Regions from separate parts of the Sporomusa termitida genome, predicted to be linked through region 1. Evidence: riboswitches for the same ligand, from Rfam matches in the RefSeq annotation. Region 1 holds a riboswitch; the other holds the start of a gene.
What was found. A riboswitch is a leader RNA that binds a small molecule or an ion and turns the genes downstream of it on or off. The one in region 1 is predicted to bind cyclic di-AMP.
Positions count from the first base shown of each region.

Region 2: it holds a riboswitch for cyclic di-AMP, as region 1 does, so the genes downstream of both, SPTER_RS19810 (4-hydroxy-tetrahydrodipicolinate reductase) here and SPTER_RS25655 (3D domain-containing protein) in region 1, are expected to answer to the same signal.

Region 1 is NZ_CP036259.1:2,361,703-2,366,644, reverse strand. Features, by position in the region: gene SPTER_RS11020 (nitrite/sulfite reductase domain-containing protein) at 1-51, shown strand, start outside; gene SPTER_RS11015 (hydantoinase/carbamoylase family amidase) at 198-1,430, shown strand; gene SPTER_RS11010 (hypothetical protein) at 1,550-2,053, shown strand; cyclic di-AMP (ydaO/yuaA leader) riboswitch at 2,219-2,365, shown strand; gene SPTER_RS25655 (3D domain-containing protein) at 2,413-3,081, shown strand; gene SPTER_RS11000 (DMT family transporter) at 3,237-3,689, shown strand; gene SPTER_RS10995 (acyl-CoA dehydrogenase family protein) at 3,797-4,930, shown strand.
Region 2 is NZ_CP036259.1:4,250,193-4,255,134, forward strand. Features, by position in the region: gene SPTER_RS19805 (hypothetical protein) at 1-681, shown strand, start outside; gene SPTER_RS19810 (4-hydroxy-tetrahydrodipicolinate reductase) at 865-1,632, opposite strand; cyclic di-AMP (ydaO/yuaA leader) riboswitch at 1,769-1,903, opposite strand; gene dapA (4-hydroxy-tetrahydrodipicolinate synthase) at 2,132-3,010, opposite strand; gene SPTER_RS19820 (ABC transporter substrate-binding protein) at 3,956-4,942, shown strand, end outside.

The sequences.
Region 1 (4,942 bases):
ATGATTGACCGCTTAGGTCTGGACACTGTCAAACAGGGGATATTAGGCTAAATAAAAAGCGTCTGGCAAAGCCAGGCGCTTTTATTTCGTCTTGCCGGCGGAACCGGCACAAGCCATTTTTTTCTAAAGCAATTATGGAATTATGAGCAAAATAGCGGTATACTGTCAGTAAAAGAGTACAGTAAGGGGCGGTGGCGATGCAAGCGAATCCTTGGGCGAGTGAATGGGTTCTGGAAAATTTAGAACAGGTGGCTCAATGTAGCCGGGAACAAGCCGGCACCTCCCGCCGGACGGTTAGCAACGCCGGTCAGCAGGTGCGCTGTTTCATTACTGAGCTGATGCACGACCTAGGTCTTGTTGTCCATACCGACGCAGCCGGCAACATGATCGGACGCTGCGAGCCGGCCGGCAGTCAGGCTGCCTTGCCGGCGGTAATGACCGGCTCTCAGCTGGACGCCATTCCTGTCGCCGGTAACTATGACGGTATAGTGGGGGTATTATGCAGTCTGGCGGCGGTTAAAACATTACGGGAGCGCGGCGCCGGCAAACATCCCCTGGAAGTAGTGGTGTTTGCCGGCGAGGCCCCCGGCCACTGCAACCTGGCGAATTTAGGCAGCAAAGCAATGGCCGGCTTAGTCAGTGAGCAGGCCTGGAAAAGAAGTAAAGAGCAGGCAGACCCTGCGGAAGCAGCTGCTCTCGCACCGGATTTTGCACAGATCCGCTCTGCTGCCCGGCCGAAGAACAGTATTAAGGCTTTTCTGGCCCTGCATACCGAGCAAGGCCGGATTTTGGAACAGGGTAGGGTGAATATTGGCATTGTAGAAAACATTGCGGCCCCCACCAGGCTGAAAATGACAGTAAACGGCCTGGCCGGTCCTGCCGGCGGCATACTGCTGGCCGAGCGCCAGGACGCACTGGTGAGCGCCGCTATGATTGTGCTGGCCGTGAGGAATATCGCGGCCGAGCATGATTACCAGGGGACAGTCGCCACCGTGACAACGCTGAAAACATATCCGGGAACCCCGGCGTTAATTCCCGCCGTGGTCGAAATGTGGGTCGAGATAAATGGCACAAAACATGAAAGTATCATTGCTATTCTGCAGGCTATAAAAGATGAAGTCAGTATGATTGCTGACGATCATGACACACCGGTAGCCATTGAGGTAATCTCATCTGAAAAACCGTTTATGCTTGATCAAACCATCGTCAGTACACTGGAAAGTGTCTGCCAGGGACTAAAACTTTCCAGTCTGCGCCTGGACGACCGCATTGGCTATGATGTGGTGAATATGGCCCATCTGGCCCCGGCCGGGCTGATATTAATCCCCGGCGGCGAAACGGCCGGCAACGGCAGCCGCCGGGCGGCACAAGCCGCGATTGGCGCCGGCGTCGACGTATTGACAGCCATGCTGCAGCAATTAGCAAAATAAGGGCCCAAACCGCCTGTTTGCCCTGCGAGCAGGCTTTTTCTTAAACTTACCACTATTTTTTATGTAAACCTTATGGTAAAATATCATTTGAACCACATCAGATGAAAGGAGTGCTAACCTTGAAGAAAATAGTAACCGCGGTTTTGTTGATGGTTTTTGTAATGCCGCTTTCATTTGCTTTACCCAAGGCTGAGGCTGCTTTCTTAGAGGATCAACTGGCTGAAGCGGCTGGCACTGGTGCCGCTGCTCAATTACAGCAAATTCTTCAGATGACAGATAATCTTGCGGACAGAGAAGCCTTGTTAGGTACCCTTGCCAAGAGTGCCCTTGAACGTTCAGGCAATACCGCTGCAGTTAACGATATTACCACTATGGCCACCCAGCTGCTCATGCAGGATCAGGCCGTAATCAAAGAAAATCTGGTTAAGGCGGTAGAAACAGCTGCCCGCAGCAGAGTCCAGCAAGAGGTAACTACCCGGCTGTCCGGTTATCAAACAGAAATGGCTGTACTCTCTTCCCTGCTGAATAACAGCAATATGTTAATGCCGGATGCGGTAAAAAACAGTAATGCCATTAGCAGCATTATGCAGGGCAGCCCGAGAACAATTGACGTGATCAACTAACCGGCTCAGGCCGGTTCTTTTTTTTGCACCGTTTCCCCACCTGTTGCCGGGGGAGCAGAATAACTGAGAATTGCCAATGCAGGCTTACCTAATTAACGAAAAAAGAGGATAAGGAAAAATTACAGGGTTTTACTAAATTTGACCAATAGTCCAATCCGGTATACTATAGATATAATGCCGAATCTTTACAGGTACGGGGGAACCAAGACAGTAGACACAGGGGATAATCCGTTGAGAACGGAAGGGCGTATTCTAATTCTCTCTTTTCCCTATCCCGACAGCTAACCCCGGAGGCTAACATTGCGAGGTTGTTTGTGGTACTACTAACCTCGAAGACTTATCGTAAGAGAGGTGATACATTGAATAAAGCCCTTTTTGCCATAATTCTTTGCCTTGCCTTACTGCTTAGCATCAGCAATCCTTTGCCAGGAACGGCGGTGTCACCACCGGCAGCTGAGACACAGCAGGTTATCGTATCCTCACCGGCGGCGACAGAAGCTGAAGAAGCAGCTGGGCCGCCCGAACCGCCGCCGCTGACTATGGGCATGCGCGGCGATAAAGTCCGCGTTGTCCAGAAGCTGCTGGCAGACGGCGGCTTTTATGCCGGCAATATTGACGGTGTTTACGGTCCCATTACCGCCAACGCCGTAAGAGCATTTCAGCGCAGCACCAGTCTGGAAATCACCGGCACTGTTGACAGGGAAACCTTTACCTATCTTGAGCGGGCAACGGGTGAGCCCAGCCGCTATAGCCGGTCGCTGCTTATGAAAGCATCGGCCTATACGGCCCATGATCCCGGCAATGGCAGTTATACCTATCGCGGCAATCTGCTGCGCCGGGGCATGGCCGCTGTTGATCCGACGGTAATTCCGCTGGGAACCCGGTTGTACATCAAAGGGTACGGCTACGCCATCGCCGATGATATTGGCGGGGCTATTAAGGGGCAGCGGATTGACCTGGCTTTTGAAAATCGCCGTGAGGCTTTGAACTTTGGCGTTCGCAAAGTAACCGTCTATATACTGGACTAACAAGCAGGCCTGCCGCCTGCTTTTCCATTTGCCGCCGATTACCGGTTTCTCCCGGAATATTAAAGAGCCCCTGGTATTATACTACATTCATCCGGTACTTGCTGCCGGCTGTGTTTATTGCCCAGGCTTGATATTGCGATGGGAGTGTGTTCGGATTGAATCTGTTTTCAGGTGAAATGCTGCCATTGGTATTGGCGTTAATCTCAGGCGTGCTGATGGCGGTCCAGGGATCGCTGAATGCCCTGCTGAGCAAAGCGGTCGGCCTCTTAGAGGCTACGTTTGTCGTGCAATTGACCGGAGCCATTCTGGTCATGATTTTATTGTTTGTATTTAACCTGGGGAAAGGCAATCTGTATGCCTGGCAGGCTGCTCCCTGGTATTCCTGGCTGGGAGGTATTATCGGCGTAGGCATCATCTATCTGGTCGCTGCCAGCATCCCCAGTGTGGGGGTGGCTAACGCCACTACCGCCATCATTGTCGGTCAGGTGCTGACCGCGATTATTATCGACCATTTTGGCGGGTTTGGCCTGGAACGCTCTGCATGCAGCCCCCAACAGCTGTTGGGACTGGTATTACTGGCAGTTGGCGCTAAATTATTGTTAAAATAGCGCTTTTTTTTATATTTTTCCCAATTAGGTGTTAACAAAAAAAAAAATTTGCGGTATACTTATCATTAGTATTTTTTGGTTTTATGCTAACCATAAGGAGGCAAAGCATGGATTTTAACTTTACTCCCGATCAATTGGATCTACAGAAAATGGTAAAAGATTTTGTTGCTAAAGAAATTACGCCTCACGCTCTGGAAATGGATAAAGAAGGTGTAGTTCCCCCTGATCTGTGGAAAAAACTTGATGAAGCGGGCTTACTTAATTTAACCGTTCCCGAAGAGTATGACGGACCTGGTCTTGATGCGCTTTCAATTGCTCTTATATATGAAGAATTAGGCAAAGGCTGCGCCGGTGTGGCCACAACAACGGCTGCCAACGCCCTGGCTTCCTATCCGGTGGTTTTATTGGGCACTGATGCCCAAAAAAGAAAAATGTTTGATGTGATAAATAACGGTAAACTGGCGGCCTTTGCCTTAACCGAGCCTGGTGCCGGGTCGGACGCCGGGGCCGTTGCCACTACCGCTGTCAAAGACGGGGATAATTATATTATCAACGGCACGAAGTGCTTTATCACCAACGGCGGTATTGCCGATATCTATATTATCTTTGCCAACACCCGCAAAACTGCCGGCATCCGCGGCCTGACGGCCTTTATCGTCGAACGGGACACACCTGGTTTCTCGGTGGGTAAAGAAGAAGAAAAAATGGGAATCCGGGCCTCCAATACCTGTGAATTGGTGTTAGAGAATGTTTGCATCCCCGCCGCCAACAGGATTGGCCGCGAAGGGGAAGGCTTTAAAATCGCCATGAAAACACTGGATGCGGCCCGGCCGTTTGTCGGCGCCGTGTCGGTCGGCTTAGCCCAGGCGGCCTTTGAACTGGCGGTCAAATATTCGAAAGAACGGGTGCAGTTTGACAAGCCGATTGCTTCCTTCCAGCTGGTGCAGGCCATGCTGGCCGATATGGCCATGCAGATTGAGGCCGCCCGCCTGCTGGTTTACAAAGCTTGCTGGCTGAAAGATCAGGGTGTATCTTACACGAAAGAATCGGCCATTGCCAAGTGTTTTGCCGCCGACACCGCCATGAAGGTTACTACAGATGCGGTGCAGGTGCTGGGGGGTTATGGGTATTCTAAAGAATACCCGGCGGAAAAATACATGCGCGATGCTAAGATTATGCAGATCTATGAAGGCACTAATCAAATTCAGCGTCTGGTTATTGCCAATAACATTCTGTACTAAACAGCCAATCGC
Region 2 (4,942 bases), 1.9 Mb from region 1:
CTGGTTGTCGATAAGGGCGCCGGCGACGCCCGCAATGAACACCCCTCTTCATTGGCGGTGTTTAACGGCCATATCTACATTGGTACGGCCATTGAAGCAGCGATTCTAAGCATCAGCCCTGACGCTCCGCTGGTAGCGCCGAAGGGCTTTGATGTCATCCGGGTTGCGCCCGATGACAGCTGGGAATTAATAGTAGGGGGCATCCCGGTCAGCCCCACAGAACCAGTAACCGGCACGCGCGGTCTGCCGTTAAGCGGCTATCCTTCCGGCTTCGGCGATCTAACCAATGGCTACTGCTGGCAGATCCAGGCTTTCGACGACAAACTTTATCTTGGCACCTGGAGCTGGAATAATCTGATACCGCAGATTATCTCTGTGATCCCTGATGTCGTGGAATCATTGCTGCCGGCTAATACGGCGGACTCAATTACACAATTTCTTAGATTAATCTTTTCCGCTTATCTGATTAAAGCGCTCTATATTATCGGCTACAGATCACTTGGCTGTGATCTCTGGGAATCAAATGACGGCATTCTCTGGCTGCCGGTTTCTCTAAATGGTTTGGGTAATCCCTATAATTATGGTGTAAGCAACTTATTTGCTGCCTCTGACCAAAAACTATATCTGGGGACGGCAAATCCGTTCCAGGGCTGCGAAGTCTGGGTAAAAAACGCGCAGTAAAAATAAGAGATTAATCTAGACCTGCTGCCGGAGTCCTGCTTAGAGGAGGGGCCACCACAGTTTAACAGGGTACAAACCAAAGCAGCTTGCCCTAATTAGGGAAAGCTGCTTACTCGCTGCACTCTGTCAGTGAATACCAAAACATTGCCTGTCAGTCTTCAGCCCAGAAACATTACGGTCAAGCTAATATACAGGGATATTCTGCCTGAACATCTCGGCAATGATCGTTTCCATCGTATACATTCCCGGCGACTTGCCGATCAGAAAATTTACTGCAAAAATAGCACCCTGGCCAAAAGCGGCCCTGCTGATGCTTTCATGGGACAGCCGGATCGTCTGGTTCGGCATGCCAAAGATGATTTCATGGCGGCCAACAATGCCGCCGACGCGGATAGAATTCAAATGCTCCTCCACATTAAGGCTAAGCACATTGGCAATTCTTTTCGCGGTTCCCGATACCTCTTTTTTCCCTTTAAAATGCTCCTCAACGATCTCAATGTCGGCATGGGGCGCTATTTTTTGCAAAATCTGCGCCGCAACCATCAATACGTTAATCCCTAACGTAATATTAGGAGAATAAAGTACAGGCGCAAACTCTGCATAGGATTTCAGTATTTCCAGTTCTTCCTGTTCATATTGGGAAATGGCGGAAATAATGGGTATTCCCGCCTGCGCTGCTTTTGCGTACAAATATACACCCGTCGAGTCCGAAAAATCTACCAAAGCATCTACCGGCCTCTCTCTAAAAAAACTATCATCAATGTCATCAGCAGAGAATATTTCCCCTGCATCAAACTCATGCCCCAACAAACGGCTGGCATATTTTTGATGATCAGTATCACCTTTGCGAACTACCCAAACCAGAGTAAATAAGCTGTCCTGCAAAAATTCATTAGCAACAACTTTACCTGTTTTCCCAAAACCGAAAATACCAATCCTGATTTTCCCCATTATATTCCTCCTTAAAACTGTAGTTTGTTTTTTTTCTACCGCCATCCTGCATGTGATAGAAAACTTTCAAAACCAGCTTTTGAGAAGGATCCTCAAAGACATTTAATTGCCTTTGAAGAACGGCAGGACAAATACATCCTTCTCTTTCAACGCCTACGAGGTTAGCTGACGGATTCGGGCAGAAAGAAATTCGCCCTACCTGGCTTACCCAGGATTCACCCCAAAAATGGTTCCCCCGCTTCCATTAAATGAAACTCGGCGATTGCCGTTAGCCCAAACAGAGACTCCTTATGTTTAATAATACCTTATTTCCCTTTTATTTACAACTTTAAGTGATAGTGGCACCTATCATTGCTGCCTAACCTATCAACTTACGCCGTTCTTAAATCATATCATTTATAACGACTATTTACAAGACAAAACCACCGTCCCCATGTCAGCAAAACGGTAAAACTCCTGCGTGCGGCCTGACGGCAGGAGTCTTAGCACGTAAACATGGTTAAATCAGCCCGTAAGCCTTCATTTCAGACCGGAGAAGCTCAAGATTGTCCTCACTGATTTCGGTTAACGGCATCCGGCATTGACCGGCCTTATACCCCAGCAGGTTAACAGCGGCTTTAATCGGAATCGGGTTTACCTCGCTAAATAATGCTTTGATAAGATTAAGGGTCTGCAGTTGCAGTTTGATGGCACCGGCAACATCTCCCTGGATGAATTTCATCACCATATCGTGAGTATCCCGGGGGATGATGTTGGCCATAACCGAGATAACCCCCTTACCACCGAGTGACAATACCGGCAAGACCATGTTATCATCACCGGAATATACGGTAAAATCCTCACCGCACAGATTTACCACATCGCCGACCTGACCCAGGTTACACTCTTTAACGGCAATAATATTGTCTATTGCTGCCAATGCTTTTATCGTCTCCGGATTCAGATTTAAATTGGTTCTACCGGGTACATTGTACAGGATTAACGGTATGCTGACACTGTCGGCAATAAGCTTAAAATGCCCGTACAAGCCCTTTTGTGTAGCTTTATTATAATATGGCGTAACCGATAATAACCCGTCAGCCCCAACTGCTTCCGCTGCTTTCGATAATTCGATGGCATGCCGGGTATCATTGCTGCCGGTACCGGCAATAACCGGTACCCGTTTGTTAATTGCGTTTACCGCAAATTTAATCGCGGCAATATGCTCGTCATCCGGCATTGTGGAGGCTTCGCCGGTAGTGCCGCAGATGATAATGGCATCTGACCCGCCTTTAATCTGAAACTCAATCAGCTCTGTGAACGCCTGATAGTCAATGCCATTGTGTGTAAAGGGAGTTACAATAGCTACGCCGGAGCCGGTAAATAATGGTTTTTTCATTAGTCTAACCGCCTTTATTTAATATTTTTACATTAGATCTCACTTATACAACGCGTTAAAAAGCCGGGCAACCGTATGTGTTGGCAAAACAGCACACGTCACGCCTTATGGTGGAGTGTTATTTACTTTATTATTCTACCATATTCCGGATAAAAAAAGCATCTTTCCCGGCCATTATCGCCTAATTTCAGAAAAGTCATTACCTGCTGTCGCCCGCTCTTACCCCCTGCTGTCATTGTTAATATTTATTCTCAGCCGCAGGGACATACCTCTCCCTGCCACACACTAAAAGCTGCTTTTTAACGACAGAACAGAGTAATTCTCTGATTTACTTACACAAATACTATCAATATTCCAATTCCGGCAGCAGAAATCCTGCCGCATCAGCATGAATTTAACAGCTGACCTGCCTATTCTGCCAGAATCAAAATTACATCTGTATCGAGCGTTAAAATGTTTTGTTATACCCTATTGACAAAAAACCGTTGTCCTGTGATAATGAATAATAAGTAAACAACCCCCGCTGCATAATGCCGGTAAACGAATCAAACTGTAAACAAGCTGGCCTTTGCAAGAGAAAATTGACTAATTAAATCACCACAAGTGATGATTGGGATGAAAGCAACAGGAGAAACGCTCCAGAGAGCCGGCGGTTGGTGTAAGCCGGTGTGTGACTGTTGCCGTTACCTCGCCCATGAACTCTTCAGTTGACATGTATACATTATGAAGTATACATCAGATTGAAGCGCGGCCCGGCGTTAAGGGAATGTCCCGTCATACCAACGGGCATAAGAGTACAATGTAGGGTGGTACCGCGAATTCGCCCCTACTGGCAGAGCGATCTGTCAGTAGGGGTTTTTACTTTTCTTAGGGAGGGTTAAGGCATTTAGTTGTTGTCATACCGTTAGCGGCAGCATTAAAAAAAAGAAAAGGTGGAGAATTTATATGTTTAATGTGCGCAGTAGTATCAAAAAGTGGTCCTCAGCTACCCTGGCCCTGGTATTTGCCGCTTCAGTCACCGGCTGCGGCGGCAGCCAGCCGGCAGCCCCGGCCAGCCCGGAAGCAGGCGCCCCGGCCAAAATCGGGGTAGTATCGTATCTTACCGGTGGCGGCGCTGCTTATGGCGAAGCGATTAAACAGGGCCTGGAGCTGGCCCGGGACGAAATCAACACCCAGGGCAAAGTCAAAATCGAGCTCATTTTTGAAGACTCTAAAGGGGATAAAAATGAAGCCATTAATGCCACCAATAAACTCATTCATAAAGACAATGTAATCGGCATTATCGGTCCGACCCTGAGTGGGGAAATGTTTGCCGTGGGTCCGATTGCCACTCAGGCCGGGGTATCGATTATGGGTACTTCGACCACCGCTGAGGGGATAACAGATATCGGCGACTATGTCTTCCGCAATGCCTTACCGGAGTCCCTGGCCATTCCCCATGCGGTAAAAAAGGCCCAGGAAAAACTCGGCTTAAAAAAAGTGGCCGTCATGTATTCAAACAACAATGACTGGGCCGTATCCGGCTTTAAAACCTTTGAGCAGGCGATAAAAGACAATGGCCTGGAAACCGTTGCTGTTGAAACCTTTGCTGATAAAGACACTGATTTTTCTGCTCAGCTAACCAAGATTGCCACCCTTAAACCAGATGCGATTATGATTGCCGGCTTATATCAGGAAGCGGCACTCATCTTGAAAAAGGCCAGGGAGGTCGGCATTACCGTGCCGATTGTCGGCAATAACGGTTTCAATTCCCCCCAATTGATTAAAGCCGGCGGCGCGGCGGCGGAAGGGGTTGTTGTGGCCAGCCCCTGGTTCCCGGGCAAAAACGATGAAAAAGTTAAGCAATTCGTGGCTGCCTACCAAGCAAAATATAACAAAGAACCTGACCAGTTTGCCGCTCAGGCTTATGATGCCTTATATATTATGGCCGCT